DNA from 2 places in the Halomonas qaidamensis genome. Region 2 is predicted to be linked to the other one. Evidence: predicted binding sites of a transcription regulator. Region 2 holds the regulator's gene; the other holds the start of a gene.

Region 1 (7,788 bases), 840 kb from region 2:
GCAGGAAATAGACGACGTATTGACGTACGCATTGTTCCCACAAATTGGTCTGAAATTCCTTAAGAATCGTGACAACCCTGATGCTTTCGAGCCTGTTCCTCAGGCAGCTGAATCGAAAAGCGCTAATGTGCCAGCAAAAGCCGAAAGCAAAACGCCAGTAGTGTCGAGTGGGCCGGAAACCTACACCGTTAAGCTTAATGGCAAAGCGTTCGTTGTAGAGGTGTCTGAGGGTGGCGAAATAGGCGATGTCCAAGAGCAAGTCGCTACGCCCTCTAAAGAAGCAGAGCCTGTGGCAAGTGGCGAAAGCATCGATGCACCGCTCGCTGGCAATATCTTCAAAGTCAACGTGCGTCCTGGTGACCAAGTGGCGGAAGGCGATGTGGTGATTATTTTGGAAGCCATGAAAATGGAAACCGAAGTGCGCGCCAGCAGTGCCGGTACCGTATCGAAAGTTAACGTCAGCGAGGGTGACAGTGTCGCCGTCGGTGATTCGCTGATCGAGCTTTAAGGGCATTCGGCAATGGATAAGTTAATCACCTTATGGGAAGGCTCAGGGCTTTATAACCTTGAGTTTGGCCAAGCCGTTATGATTTTCGTGGGGCTTGGTCTGCTCTATTTGGCTATTTATAAGAAGTTTGAACCGCTGCTACTGGTGCCAATTGGGTTTGGTGGCATTCTTGCCAATATTCCTGAGGCTGGCTTGGCAATTTCAGCGCTCGATCAGGCGATTGAGGTGGCTAAGCCAGCAGTGCTGCAACAAATGGCCTCTGTGTTAGGCGCCACTCTTGATCCATTGAGCAGTGTGGAAGCCTGGCGGGAATCGCTGAAAACAATTGCCCACGATGCTGCCGCTCCGGATCAGTTGCGTGCAGCAAAAGATATCGCCATGAATGTTGGTTATGGCGATGGCATGCTTTACAGCTTCTATAACGTAGCCATTGCCTCTGGCATTGCCCCGCTGATTATCTTTATGGGCGTAGGGGCAATGACCGACTTTGGGCCATTATTAGCCAATCCGCGTACGCTCTTTTTGGGGGCAGCTGCTCAGTTTGGTATTTTTGCCACATTGTTTGGTGCGGTGGCACTGTCGTCGATCGGAGTGATGGACTTCTCGCTGAATCAAGCGGCGGCAATTGGCATCATCGGTGGTGCAGATGGCCCAACGTCTATTTACGTGTCGAGTGTGTTAGCCCCTGAGCTGCTTGGCGCTATTGCCGTAGCCGCCTATGCCTACATGGCTCTTGTGCCACTGATTCAGCCGCCAATTATGCGCCTGTTGACCACCCAGAAAGAGCGGCAAATCACCATGACGCAGCTGCGTCCGGTATCTAAGCTGGAAAAGATCGTTTTCCCGCTGATGCTGTTAATCTTGGTCGCACTCTTTTTGCCGGATGCAGCGCCACTGTTAGGGATGTTCTGCTTTGGTAATTTGATGCGCGAATGTGGTGTGGTTGAGCGTTTATCGGATACGGCACAAAACGCACTGATCAACATTGTGACCATTATCCTAGGGCTGTCGGTAGGCTCGAAGCTGATGGCCGAAAGCTTTTTAACGTTTGAAACGTTAGGGATCTTAGGTCTCGGTATTGTTGCATTTGGTATTGGTACCGCCGCAGGCGTGTTGATGGCGAAGCTAATGAACCTAGTTAGCAAAATGCCGATTAACCCGCTGATTGGTGCCGCGGGTGTCTCCGCAGTTCCGATGGCTGCGCGAGTGGCAAATAAGGTTGGGTTGGAGTCTAACCCACACAACTTCCTGCTAATGCACGCCATGGGGCCTAATGTGGCAGGTGTTATCGGTTCTGCTGTTGCGGCGGGTGTGATGATTAAATATTTAGGCTAAGACCCGCTAACAGGCATTACGCAGCTATTGTTACGTGATGGTTAGTGACTAAAACGCGGCTTACCGAGCAATTGCTCGCGTAAGCCGCGTTTTTTTGTCGGGTATATCAAGGGCTTTATTACAGCGTTACTTTTTGAATATCGAGAGCAGTTTTAAGTCGGTTTTCAAGCGTTGCGAGATTGAGGTTCTCATCCCTTGGCCAGCCAATCGTGAGGCATACACCGACGCTATCGTACTCTGCTTGTTGAACGGGAACTTTTTGCTCGTCACACCAGGCGCGCGCTACTGCCTCGTGAGCAAAACTAATGCGAAGCTGATAATTATCTCGTTCGACAACTTCGCGTGTGGGTAACGTTTCAATCCCTGCGTTAACCGACTGTGCGTAAGCCCTTGCAAGCCCACCAGTCCCTAATTTAGTGCCGCCAAAATAGCGGATAACGACGCAGCCTATTTCGCCTATATGGCTACCCTGTAAGGCTTGAAACATGGGCCTGCCCGCAGTACCACCAGGCTCGCCATCATCAGAGAAACCTATATGCGTTTGTTCGCCAGGAGGGCCGGCAATTAAGGCAGTACAGTGATGACTTGCATTGGGATGAGCAGTTCTTGCCTCCTGCAGCAATGCATGAAAATCAGCCGTATTGGGTGCATGACATAGCCAAGTGAGAAAGCGACTTTTTTCAACTTCAATCTCGGCGGTATGCCATGTTCCGGCTGCTAAATCTGGGATCCGATAACGCAAACGTTACTCCTATGGAGATAGCGGCGAAGAATCAGTGGTGCTGAGATTGGTTGGTGTGACGTTCCACGCCCATCACCATCCCTAGCGCTTGAATGTCACCGTTACGTAGAAAGACATCAGGAATAGTTGTATCTGCAGGCCATAAATGAACGCCAAGGCGACTAATAGAAAGTTGTTTTAAGACAATTTCTTGTTGATTAATTATCGCGATGGCGGTTTCTTGGTGGCTTCCTTGCTGATGACAACGAATAATAACGATATCACCATCAAAAAGATTATAGCTATGCATTCTGTTGCCCTGCACGCGAAGTGCATAAGTATTGCGTCGTGTAGTGCGGGGAGTGGGAAAAGGTTGGCTAGGCGCGTTTGCCGTTTTTTGAAACAGCGATGGTTGAGTTGTGTTCGAGGGTGTTGGCATTGACATCGTCATGCTGTTCTCTCCAATGCAGCGCCCGCTCCCTAAGCGTATAACTGAGCAGATGGCTGTTTGTTTGAATGGTGTTTTTCCATACAGTGGCTAGAGTATACGCCTGTTTTTGCATACAGTGCTAGTGGTCTGCATTCTCTACTGTTTTTAAGTAAGCGCTATTGGTGATGCGCTGCGACCCCAGGCCGCAGAGACTGACTGGCGAGAAGTGGTCTTTCCGTGTAGAGTTCGACCCAAAATTACTGTGCTTGGAGATATCCTTGAGCCTCTGCCTGCAAGCCCGACAGCTAGCCTGTGAGCGTGATGATCGCTGGCTTTTTGAGGGGCTAGATCTTGATATTAAAAGTGGTGAAATTGTTCGTATCGAAGGCCCGAATGGGAGCGGTAAAACCACATTATTGAAAATTCTTTCAGGCCAGTTAAGCGACTACCATGGCGAGATTTATTGGAATGGCGCTTCAATGCGCGAGGTGCGTGAACATTTTCTCGCCAATCTACTCTATTTAGGACACGCACCGGGCGTAAAAGCGGGCCTTTCTCCGCTAGAAAACTTGGCCTGGTACCAGGCGCTTAGTGGCGATAATGGCAGTGAGACTCAGCGCGAAAAAGCATTAGCTGACGTTGGGTTAGCTGGTTTTGAAGATGTGCCAGCCGGACAGTTATCTGCCGGACAACAACGGCGTGTCGCGTTGGCAAGATTAACGCTAACGAAGCGTGCGCTCTGGGTGCTAGATGAACCTTTTACAGCAATTGATCGCCATGGAGTGGCAGCGCTTGAAGCTCAGCTGGTTGCCCACGCCCAGGCGGGAGGCTGTGTATTAGTGACGACGCATCATGAGTTAACCGCATCATCCGTGCTTAGACGCATTCAACTGGGATAAAAAAGGAGACAGTGTTGTCCAGCTTACACGCTACGACAGGCATCCCAGATATGACGATGCATGCACCAGCCGGCGGTCTAATGGTGGCTATTAGAGCTACCTTTAAGCGTGACTTAACACTTTTACTTCGCCGCCGTGGTGAAGTGCTTAATCCGTTGGTGTTCTTTGCGTTAGTGATTACGCTGTTTCCGATCGGTATTTCACCTGATCCTCAGCTATTGGCAGAAATAGCACCTGGATTGCTGTGGGTCGCGGCGCTGCTGGCAGCCCTGCTGTCTCTGGATAGTCTGTTCAGAAGCGATTACGACGACGGCAGTTTAGAGCAGCTACTGTTAGCCCCTCAGCCACTAGCGGCCCTTAGTCTTGCAAAAGTTGCCGTTCATTGGTTGCTGACCGGTTTGCCTCTCGCACTGATGGCACCAGTTTTAGGCATTATGTTGGCCCTTCCTGCGGGTAGCTACGTGGTTTTGGCGCTATCGCTTGCATTGGGTACCGCAAGCCTCAGCTTGATTGGTGCGATTGGCGCGGCACTGACGGTGGGATTGGCTAGGGGCGGCGTGCTGCTATCACTGTTGGTACTGCCGCTTTATATTCCGGTGCTTATTTTTGGCGCAGGTGCTGTACAGGCCGCTATTGTAGGTGATGGTCTAGCGGCCCATCTTGCTATTTTAGGCGCACTTTTAGCGATTTCGTTAATGCTAGCACCTTGGGCTATTGCCGCCTCGCTACGCATCAGTATCAACGGTTAAAGGACGAAAACACCATGTGGGCCTTTATTAATAAACTGAGATCACCCAAGTGGTTCTACTCGATTAGCGCCAAGCTACAGCCCTGGTTCTGGGCAGCAGCGTTGCTCCTGTTGGTGGTGGGAACCGTTTGGGGGTTAGTATTCGCTCCTGCAGATTACCAGCAGGGCAATAGCTTTCGGATTATTTATGTGCACGTTCCAGCCGCGTTCTTAGCCCAGTCTATTTTTGTCTCAATGGCAATCTCTGGGCTGGTGTTCATGGTCTGGAAAATCAAAGTAGCCGATATGGCCGCTACCGTCATGGCGCCCTTGGGGGCAGCGATGACATTTGTGTCACTTTTTTCAGGTGCTGTGTGGGGAGTGCCGACTTGGGGCACGTGGTGGATGTGGGATGCCCGCTTAACATCCATGCTAATTTTACTGTTTTTGTATTTAGGGGTGATCGCACTTCGCGGTGCTTTTAACAGTCGAGATAGCGGTTCACGGGCAGCTTCAGTATTGGCAATGGTCGGGGTGATTAATATTCCGATTATTAAATATTCAGTTGACTGGTGGTACACCCTGCACCAGCCAGCAACGTTCACGATTACCGGACGCTCAGCAATGCCTATGGAAATGTGGGCACCCTTGCTCATCATGGTACTGGGTTTCTATTGCTTTTTTATTGCGTTGACCCTCATGCGTACCCGTAACGAAATACTGCGTAGAGAGACCAATAAGCGCTGGGTGCAAGCGTTAGTAGAGGAGGTGAAATAATGGCTTTTTCCTCACTCAATGAATTTTTTGCCATGGGCGGCCACGGGCCTTATGTGTGGTCCGCCTGGGGCATTACTGCGTTGTTAATGCTGGTGATAGTTTGGCATGCGCGCCAAGAGCGTAGCCAACTCTTAAAAGGGGTAAAACGCCGTGTACGGCGCGAAAACGCCCATCTTAAGGCTGAGCAAGGAAACACCGACACTCACTCCCAGCCTGCGCAAGTACCAGTTAACTCTGCTCAAGGGGACGTCCACAATGACGCCTAAACGTAAACAAAAGCTGTTTGTTATTTTAGGGTTAGTATCATTAACCGCGATTGCCGTGGGTCTAACGCTTTATGCGCTGCGCTCAAATATCAATTTATTTTTTAGCCCAGTACAAATCGCCCAAGGTGATGCTCCCATGGAGCGTCAGATTCGAGCGGGAGGCATGGTGAAAGAAGGGTCTGTTTCTCGCGATTCGGAAAGTCTGGATGTCGAGTTTACCGTGACTGATTACGTCGATGACTTAGAGGTTTATTACAGCGGTATTTTGCCTGATCTTTTCCGCGAGGGGCAGGGCGTGGTCGTGGTGGGTGAACTCCAGGCAGATGGACGTCTATACGCCGATAAAGTCTTAGCCCGCCATGATGAAAACTATATGCCCCCCGAAGTAGCGCAAGCGCTGGAAGAGGCTGGCTACTCCCCGGCGGATTTCCAGGCAAAAGCGGCCGAAGTGGGTAAGCGTCTAGAGCAGCAAGGCACCCCCCAAGCAAGCGACTATTAATGGCTAACGCCAGCATAATACGCTGATGCCCAATGCGAATTCGGAGCGCTTATGTTCATCAAAATGATTCCTGAAATTGGCCACTTTGCTTTAGTCATTGCCCTATTAATGGCAGTGGTTCAGGCGGTGATGCCGCTTGCAGGTGCAGCCACTCGCCGCCCGTTATGGATGGCTTATGGTAAACCTATGGCAACAGGGCAGTTCTTCTTCGTTGCTATTGCTTATTTATGTTTAACCGCTAGTTACATGCTGGATGATTTCAGCGTGGCGAATGTTGCCAATAATTCAAATTCGCTGTTGCCTTGGTATTACAAGTTCAGTGCCGTGTGGGGTAACCATGAGGGGTCGGTGTTGCTATGGAGCTTAATGCTGGCTGGTTGGGGGTATGCTGCGTCGATATTTTCTGGCGATTTGCCCCGCGATATGGTGGCGCGAGTTCAAGGCATCATGGGGATGGTTTGCGTTGGCTTCCTGCTGTTTATCTTAATGACCTCCAATCCCTTCGAACGGCTATTACCGAATATGCCTCAAGACGGGGCAGATCTTAATCCGCTGCTGCAGGACTTCGGTTTGGTGGTGCATCCTCCTATGCTCTATATGGGGTATGTAGGATTCTCGGTGGTATTTGCCTTTGCGATTGCCGCGCTGCTAGGTGGGCGTTTAGACGCTGCCTGGACCCGCTGGGCACGCCCCTGGACCAATGTTGCTTGGGCATTTCTTACTGTAGGCATTGCGCTAGGTAGTTGGTGGGCTTATTACGAGCTTGGCTGGGGCGGCTGGTGGTTCTGGGATCCAGTTGAAAACGCCTCATTGCTGCCCTGGTTAACGGGAACGGCGCTGGTGCACTCGTTGGCGGTCACTGAAAAACGCGGCTCGTTTAAAAGCTGGACGGTGCTGCTGGCTATTTCGACATTCTCACTGTCTCTCATGGGTACGTTCCTGGTGCGCTCTGGCGTGCTGACCTCCGTGCATGCGTTTGCTAACGACCCCTCTCGCGGCTTTTTTATCTTGATGCTGCTGGCAATTACGGTGACGTTGTCACTACTGGTGTTTGCGCTGCGTGCTCCCCGAGTGAGCCATAAAGTTGGGTTTAATTGGTTATCTCGTGATTCGTTGTTGTTAGTTAATAATATTTTGCTGGTCATTATGACGGTTACCGTGCTGTTAGGGACGGTCTATCCGCTAATCCTGGACTCGCTTGGATTAGGCAAAATCAGCGTTGGCCCTCCGTACTTTAATGCGCTTTTTGTGCCGCTGACGGTACTTATGTGCATGTTCATGGGGCTTGGTCCCATTGCACGCTGGAAAAGCATGAACGCCAATGAGCTGTGGCGTAAGCTGTGGCTGTCTGGTGCGGCAGCATTGCTACTGGGCGTTGCTATGCCTTTGTTATATGGCGGCGAATGGAATCTTTGGGTTTCTTTAGGAATTGTTTCGGCACTTTGGATAGTTCTACCTATCGTACGCGACCTATTCGATAAAACCCGCCATGCTAGCTCCTTTATGGCTGGGCTGCGTAAGCTGTCATTAGCGTATTGGGGCATGATACTTGGGCATGTGGGTATTGCAGTCACCATCGTTGGCGTGGCAGTTGTTTCAAACTACAACATCGAGCGCAATGTGCGT
Region 2 (7,788 bases):
CGAGGATATGCGATCTCTTACTGAATGGTATGGCATTCCATACCATCATGTGCCCGTTGATCCTGATAACAAGCAGGCTGCTTTCGAGCAAGTTCAAGCGCAGATTGATAGTGCCCGGGCTGACTGTGTGGTGCTGGCGCGTTATATGCAGATTTTGCCGCCTTCTCTCTGCTCACGATACGCAGGTCGAGTGATTAATATTCACCACAGTTTTTTACCCTCTTTTGCCGGTGCTAAGCCCTATCATCAAGCTTATCAGCGAGGAGTTAAGCTGATTGGGGCCACCTGTCACTATGTTACCGAAGAGTTGGATGCTGGGCCGATTATTGAGCAGGATATTCATCGGGTAAGTCACTGTCATACGCCAACAGATCTCGTGCGTTTTGGGCGCGATGTTGAAAAAGCCGTGTTGGCTCGCGGTTTGCGGTGGCACTTAGAAGATCGAGTGCTCATCCATGGTAATAAAACGGTGGTTTTTAGTTAATTACGAATAGGGACTGCCATGTCGTTTGCGCAGAGTGTTTTAGCCCCCTGGGCGTTGATATTGACTTGGTTGCTATCGCTTAGCATGCTTGTATGGATGCTGTGGCTTCGACCATGGCAGGCTCTGTTTGACGATGTGGCACTTCAGCACCGCTGGCTAGCAGCAACGGTAACGGTGGTGTTGATGTGGCAGCTGCGTGCTCAAGCGGTCGACTGGCTAACGTTACACTTAGTATTTACCGTCTTAATGACGCTGGTCTTCAAAATGCCGCTTGCGCTAATTAGCAATATACTGATTAACGTTGCGATGTGCGCTATTGGCCGCAACGAGTGGGCATTACTTGGGGCCAACGTGTTGGTAACCGGTATTGTCCCTGCAGTTATTACCGGGCTGGTATGGCGATTAGTTGATCGACGGTTGCCGGATAACCTAATGGTGTTTCTATTTGCATGTGGCTTCTTTGGCGCTGCGCTAGCGACATTGGGTGGCGGTTTATCAGCGGTATTGTTAATAGTCGTTGCAGGTACTGATCCCGAGGCGATTTATTTAGCTCAAGAGTATGCGCGCTTTCTACCACTACTCATGCCCTCGGAAGCCTTCATTACTGGCATGCTGTTGAGCATTTTGCTGGTGTACCACCCGGGTTGGGTAGCGACCTTTAATGACCACCGCTATATAGATTCTCAATGATACTCCAGTAATGCTGAGGCATCCTCTATCGATTGCCTCAGCATTATTTACACTTTCTTATCCAAGCGCTTGGCCATTGCCGCCACGGATGACACCGACACCGACCCCTTCAATATCTAGCTGCTGCGTACGCAGATCAATTTCAATTGGTGCGAAATCATTATTTTCTGCCATCAACGTCACTGTATGCCCTTGACGTTTAAAACGCTTAACGGTCACTTCATCTTCCAGCCTTGCTACCACAATCTGGCCATCACGAACGCGATCAGTCCGATGCACAGCAAGCAGATCACCTTCTAATATGCCGATATCTTTCATGGATAAACCACGCACCCTAAGTAGGTAGTCTGCTTTAGGGGTGAAATATTCAGCCGGTAGCGGACAATAACGATCAATATGTTCAGCCGCTAAAATTGGGCTTCCTGCGGCAACTTCTCCAATAACGGGCAGGCCGTTATGTGGTAGTGGCTCTGCCTGCGCAGGGAGTGTTGTGGCAGGAACATCGCTTATCTCTTGGGGTTCTTGATTAGGTAAGCGTATCCCTCGCGAGGTATTGCGAATAATGCGAATGGCACCTTTGCGCTCAAGTGCTCTCAGATGCTCTTCGGCCGCGTTAGGTGAGCGGAATCCCAGTGCTTTTGCAATTTCCGCTCGGGTAGGTGGATAGCCAAATTCACCCATTGTTTTAACAATAAAATCAAAAACATGTTGCTGGCGCGCGGTAAGTGGGCGTGACATAACAACCTCCAAAAATTGGACAAGACAGTAACTACCTGTCGGCTTAAACAGTATGTGGTTAAGTATACAGTATGTTGCTCTGTCCAGTACATGGTAGAGCGCCCTACAGTGGCGCTATCGGTGGCCTCTTATTGGTAAGGAGATCTATACGAATGAGCGTGGTGTTATCTCAGTAGCGTATCAATTGTAGTGTTCGGCAGGCGTTTGAATATGCGCTTAAAGCGTCCGTTAGCGTTGAACAAAAAGCCAACGATAAGTGATTGAGCCAGCTTACGTTATGGCATAGTATTTAACGATGTTTTAAACACTCGTTTTCTGGAGGGCGCTATGGCGCAATCTGATACGGTAACGCGTATCCTTGATACTGCAGAGGTACTATTTGCTGAGCGCGGGTTTGCTGAAACGTCGCTGCGCAATATTACCAGCAAAGCGCGGGTCAATTTGGCTGCTGTTAACTACCACTTTGGCTCTAAGAAAGCACTTATCCAAGCGGTGTTTGCACGTTATTTAGATCCGTTTTCTGAGCGCTTTCATACTGCGCTTGATGAGCTTGAAGCGCACTATCACGGTGATGTAATACCCCTTGAAGTATTGTTGGAAACAATGGCGAGCACGGTGCTGACGGTACCTGCCGAGCGTAATAGTCTGAAGGTCTTTATGCGTCTCTTAGGGTTGGCGTATAGTCAGGCACAGGGCCATTTGCGACGTTACATTCAGCAGCAGTATGGCGATGTCTTTACCCGCTTTACAGAACTTGTGCGTCAAGCAACGCCTGATTTGCCTGATGCTGAACGTTTCTGGCGGCTGCATTTTATGCTTGGTACCGTGATCTTTACGCTGTCTGGGCTAGATGCACTGCGAGACATTGCCGCCAAGGATTATAATGAGCAAGTAACGGTAAGAGATTTGGTGAGACGCTTACGCCCAGTGGTGGTTGCCGCTATGAATGCGCCGCTGCCACCTGCCGCTGACGAAGGACATTATGCGAACGCCCACGCTAGCTGAGCTGCCGCCATTGGATGAAGGGTGGATAGAAATTAATATCCAGCAACAGCAATTGTGCTATTGGATAGGGCGCACGCCGCAATATACGTGCGCTGTATCAACGGGTGAAAAAGGCGTCGGGCAGCAGGAGGGAAGTGGTCAAACGCCTCGTGGGTGGCACTATATCCGTGCGTCAGTTGGTGACGGTCTACCTGACAATGCGGTTTTTCGTGGGCGTCGATGGACGGGAGAGGTATTTTCGGCAGCACTCGCGGAGAAATTTCCTCATCGTGATTGGATATTAACGCGTATTTTGTGGCTTTGTGGTTTAGAACTGGGGCTTAACCGAGGCGGTAGTGTTGACTCTCAGCGTCGCTATATCTATTTGCATGGCACGCCACCCGACCAACCAATGGGTATCGCTGCGTCACATGGCTGCATCCGGCTGCGTAATAGTGATCTGCTTTTTCTATTTAAGCACGCCCGACCTGGTACACCTGTCTGGCTTCATGATGGTCAAGCCTAGTCGATTCATTACTGATTTTTTGACACACGATGCTGATCAACTAAAATCAGTCACCCTTTTGTTGGATCCATCACAATGACTCACTCTTTAGGCCCGGTCATGCTCGACCTAGAAGGGCCACGATTAACGCAAGCTGAAAAACATCTTTTGATGGACCCTGCAGTGGGTGGTGTCATTCTATTTGCTAGAAATGTCGAAAATGCTTACCAGGTCCGAAAGCTTTGCAGTGATATTCGTCGCGTCCGCAGCGAGCTTTTGCTTGGCATTGATCAAGAAGGTGGCCGGGTTCAACGTATCAAAGAAGGTGTTACTCATCTTCCTGCTATGTCGCGTATTGGTGAACAATTTGTTGATGATCCAACGACAGGACTCACGTTAGCTAAAGATACTGGCTGGCTACTGGGTATGGAAATGGCTGCTTGTGGTCTTGATATTAGTTTTGCGCCTGTCTTAGATGTTGAAAGTGGCATATCCACTGTTATTGGGAATCGCAGCTTCAGCACTGACCCTGCCCATGTCGCGCTTTTGGGGCAGAGTTTTATTAATGGCTTGCATGAAGCAGGTATGGCTGCGGTAGGGAAACACTTTCCTGGTCACGGGGGTGTTGCCGCTGATTCTCATGTAGCGTTACCGGTAGATGATCGCCCCCTGTCAGTGATTAAACAGCATGACCTTGTCCCGTTTAGTCAGCTGGCGGCACAGCTTGATGGCGTTATGCCTGCCCATGTTATTTACAGCGCATTTGATTCCCGTCCGGCTGGTTTTTCGCCTAATTGGCTGGGTATGTTAAGAGAGTCCCTAGGATTTAAGGGCTGTATTTTTTCCGATGATTTAAGCATGGCAGGTGCCCATGAGGCTGGTGATCCAAAGGCGCGCGCTAGCGCTGCGCTAGCCGCAGGCTGCGATATGTTGCTGGTCTGTAATGATCGCTCAGCTGCGTTAGAAATTGTTGAATCATGTCAAGGAATGCAAAGTAAACGACCCACCAAGCTACGCTATGGACGGGCCCGGCCAGATTTAGATGCACTAACTGCATTAGGTCGTTGGCGCCGCACCCACGCTAAATTAGAGGCGTTGGCTACCTAGTTACCTACCCTTTCTAACATCATTTAATTGTTAATCTCGTCCTGGAGTAACCCAATGTCTAAATTGGATAAAGAGGCGCTTGAGTCGCTTGACTCAATGCGTGAGCTGATGGATAACGCTGACTGCCTAATTTCCCAAGAGCAGGTAGAGCGTGCGCTGGATCGAATGGCTGAAGCGATTAGCAAAGATCTAGGAGATAAACTGCCGGTTTTTTACTGCGTTATGAATGGTGGTTTAATTACCACAGGACATCTGTTAACACGACTTGGTTTTCCGCTGGAAGTAGACTATTTACATGCAACGCGGTACCGCAACGAATTGCGTGGTGGCGAGCTTTTCTGGCGCGTTTCACCAGAAATCCCCATGGCAGGGCGCCACGTTGTCATCGTCGATGACATTCTTGATGAAGGGTCAACATTGGCGGCCATACTCGCCTATTGCGAGGAAGCCCAAGCGGCAAGCGTTACCACGGCTGTACTAGTAGACAAACAGCACGACCGTAAAGCAGTACCTGGCTTAAAAGCCGATTACTGTAGCCTTGAAGTCGCCGATCGTTACGTTTTCGGCTTTGGCATGGACTACAAAGGCTACTGGCGTAACGCCCCTGGGATATTTGCTCCTAAGGGCATGTAGTTAAGTTGAGATCTTAATAAGCCCAGTGCATTACATTGGCACTTTTTTAGGCTTAGCGAGGTGAAAAACGCCTCGTTAAGCCTGTTTCGGCAATCATACGCGTTGAAATCTCTTCTACCGAGAAGCGCGTTGTATCGATAAACGGGATATGCATCGAACGGTAAAGCGATTCTGCTTGACCAACTTCTTGTAAACATTGATCCATTGAGCTGTAACGGCTATTTGGGCGCCGCTCATTGCGAATCGCTGCTAGTCTGCGGGCATCAATTGTCAGGCCAAATAATTTATGGCGATGCGGTGCTAGCACTTTAGGTAGCTTCAAGCTGCCATCTTCATCCAGGTCATCTTCAGTCAATGGGTAGTTAGCTGCTCGTATGCCAAACTGAAGCGCTAAATAAAGAGACGTGGGCGTTTTACCGCAACGAGAGACGCCGACCAAAATAATATCGGCTTTATCGTATTGATGGGTGCGAGCACCGTCATCATTATCTAGTGCAAAGTGTACTGAATGGATGCGATCCATATAGACATCATCGCTACCAATTGAGTGCGTCCTGCCAACACTATAGGAAGAGTGCGTTTCTAATTCTTGTTCGAGCGGCTCTAGAAAGGTGGAGAAAATATCTACCTTAAATCCAGAGGCTTGCCGAATAACATTGCGAATGTCCTGATCTACGATGGTGTCAATAATAATAGGACGGTGACCATCGCGGTTAGCAGTAGACTCGATTATTTCTGCTAATGCCTGTGCCTTTTCTAACGTGTCGATGTAAGGCTTGGTTAACATATTAATTTCAACATCACTAAATTGGGCCAAGAGGCTACGCCCAAGGCTTTCCGCAGTAATGCCAGTGCCATCTGAAATAAAAAAAGCTGTACGCTTCATAACCAAGTCCACCAGTAAATAGAACGCCTATTGTGGGTTGCACCGCGGATTAGCACAATATTTGGTGCTTAATTCTGCGTGCTTTTCGTGCCCACTACATAAAAAGCTATTTATAGCGTTTTGTTGTAAAAAACCTCCACTCCGTACGCTATTAGACCAATGGCGAATGCTGTATGGCAATGCTAGGGTGGCATTGTCTATAAGAGTCGGCCTACCGGGTCGCGAAGCAGTCTAAAAGCGAGGGGGTTGCGTGGAAGAGTACATTCTATGGTTCGATCAGCTAGGTATGGCAGACGTCGAACGCGTGGGTGGTAAAAACGCTTCGCTTGGCGAAATGATATCGAATTTGTCGGGTGTCGGTGTGACAGTGCCAGGTGGTTTTGCCACGACGGCTCATGCCTATCGTGAATTTCTCTCTCACGAAGGGTTAAATGATCGTATCAATGCCACCCTTGCTCGCCTTGATGTCGATGATGTTAAAGCGTTGGCCGAGGCTGGAAAAACCATCCGCCAATGGGTTATTGATACCCCACTTCCCCCTGCATTTGAAAACGCGCTACGTGATGCCTATGAGCAGCTTCAAGCCAAACATCCTAGCTTGAAAGTTGCCGTACGCAGCTCGGCAACAGCAGAAGACTTGCCCGATGCATCTTTTGCAGGGCAGCAGGAAACGTTCCTAAACATCGAAGGCTTTAACAATATTAAGCAAGCGGTGCACGAAGTGTTCGCCTCGCTGTTTAATGACCGTGCGATCTCCTATCGCGTTCACCGCGGCTATGCCCATGAAAATGTAGCGCTGTCGGCGGGTGTGCAGAAGATGGTTCGTTCCGAGACCGGTGCCTCCGGGGTCATGTTTACTTTGGATACAGAGTCTGGTTACCGCGATGCGGTGTTTGTAACCGCTTCGTGGGGGCTTGGCGAAACGGTTGTTCAGGGGGCTGTTAATCCTGACGAGTTTTATGTGCACAAGCCCACGCTTGAAGCGGGCCGCCCTGCGGTACTGCGTCGCACACTGGGCTCTAAGTTGATCAAAATGATCTACGGCCAAGACGCCAGTGCCGGTAAGTCGGTTGAAACTGTTGACGTGCCACTCAAAGATCGTGGTCGGTTCTGTATTAACGATGAACAGATTATGGATCTCGCGCGGCAAGCCATAACCATTGAAAAGCACTATCAGCGCCCGATGGATATTGAGTGGGCGCTAGATGGCGACGATGGTCAGCTTTACATCGTTCAAGCTCGCCCTGAAACCGTTGTTTCTCAACAAGAAGGCGGTAAATTAGAACGCTTTCACCTGCGTGAGAAAGGACGCACACTGATCACTGGACGGGCGATTGGTCAGCGTATTGGGCGTGGTACGGTAAAAACAGTGCTAAGTCCTGAAGAAATGGACAAGGTTCAAGAGGGTGATATTCTGGTGACCGACATGACCGATCCCGATTGGGAGCCGATCATGAAGCGTGCGTCAGCGATTGTAACAAACCGCGGTGGACGAACCTGTCATGCCGCCATCATTGCCCGAGAATTAGGCATTCCCGCAGTGGTAGGGTGTGGTGATGCGACCACTCAGCTCAAAGAAGGCATGGATGTCACGGTGTCTTGTGCTGAAGGTGATACTGGGCACGTCTATGAAGGGCTTTTGGCATTTGATTGTAAGGTGTCAAGTGTTGATGCAATGCCTGAGATCCCCTTTAAAATTATGATGAATGTGGGTAATCCGGATCGTGCCTTTGGCTTTGCTGGTTTGCCCCATGCGGGGGT

What was found. The regulator LexA, encoded in region 2, represses DNA repair genes until DNA is damaged. The targets are predictions, from matches to a motif close to TACTGTNTANNTANACAGTA.
Region 1: a site for LexA is predicted at 3,114-3,133, ahead of K1Y77_RS03600 (LexA family protein). Genes of this name have one in related genera too.

What each region holds. Positions count from the first base shown of each region.
Region 1 covers NZ_CP080627.1:763,462-771,249, forward strand. The annotation lists gene oadA (sodium-extruding oxaloacetate decarboxylase subunit alpha) at 1-508, shown strand, start outside; gene K1Y77_RS03590 (sodium ion-translocating decarboxylase subunit beta) at 521-1,843, shown strand; gene K1Y77_RS03595 (IMPACT family protein) at 1,962-2,585, opposite strand; gene K1Y77_RS03600 (LexA family protein) at 2,617-3,015, opposite strand; gene ccmA (cytochrome c biogenesis heme-transporting ATPase CcmA) at 3,273-3,893, shown strand; gene ccmB (heme exporter protein CcmB) at 3,944-4,642, shown strand; gene K1Y77_RS03615 (heme ABC transporter permease) at 4,657-5,397, shown strand; gene ccmD (heme exporter protein CcmD) at 5,397-5,663, shown strand; gene ccmE (cytochrome c maturation protein CcmE) at 5,653-6,162, shown strand; gene K1Y77_RS03630 (heme lyase CcmF/NrfE family subunit) at 6,214-7,788, shown strand, end outside.
Region 2 covers NZ_CP080627.1:1,602,631-1,610,418, forward strand. The annotation lists gene purU (formyltetrahydrofolate deformylase) at 1-484, shown strand, start outside; gene K1Y77_RS07470 (energy-coupling factor ABC transporter permease) at 503-1,174, shown strand; gene lexA (transcriptional repressor LexA) at 1,232-1,912, opposite strand; gene K1Y77_RS07480 (TetR/AcrR family transcriptional regulator) at 2,240-2,917, shown strand; gene K1Y77_RS07485 (L,D-transpeptidase) at 2,895-3,422, shown strand; gene nagZ (beta-N-acetylhexosaminidase) at 3,498-4,508, shown strand; gene K1Y77_RS07495 (hypoxanthine-guanine phosphoribosyltransferase) at 4,563-5,141, shown strand; gene ppsR (posphoenolpyruvate synthetase regulatory kinase/phosphorylase PpsR) at 5,194-6,027, opposite strand; gene ppsA (phosphoenolpyruvate synthase) at 6,278-7,788, shown strand, end outside.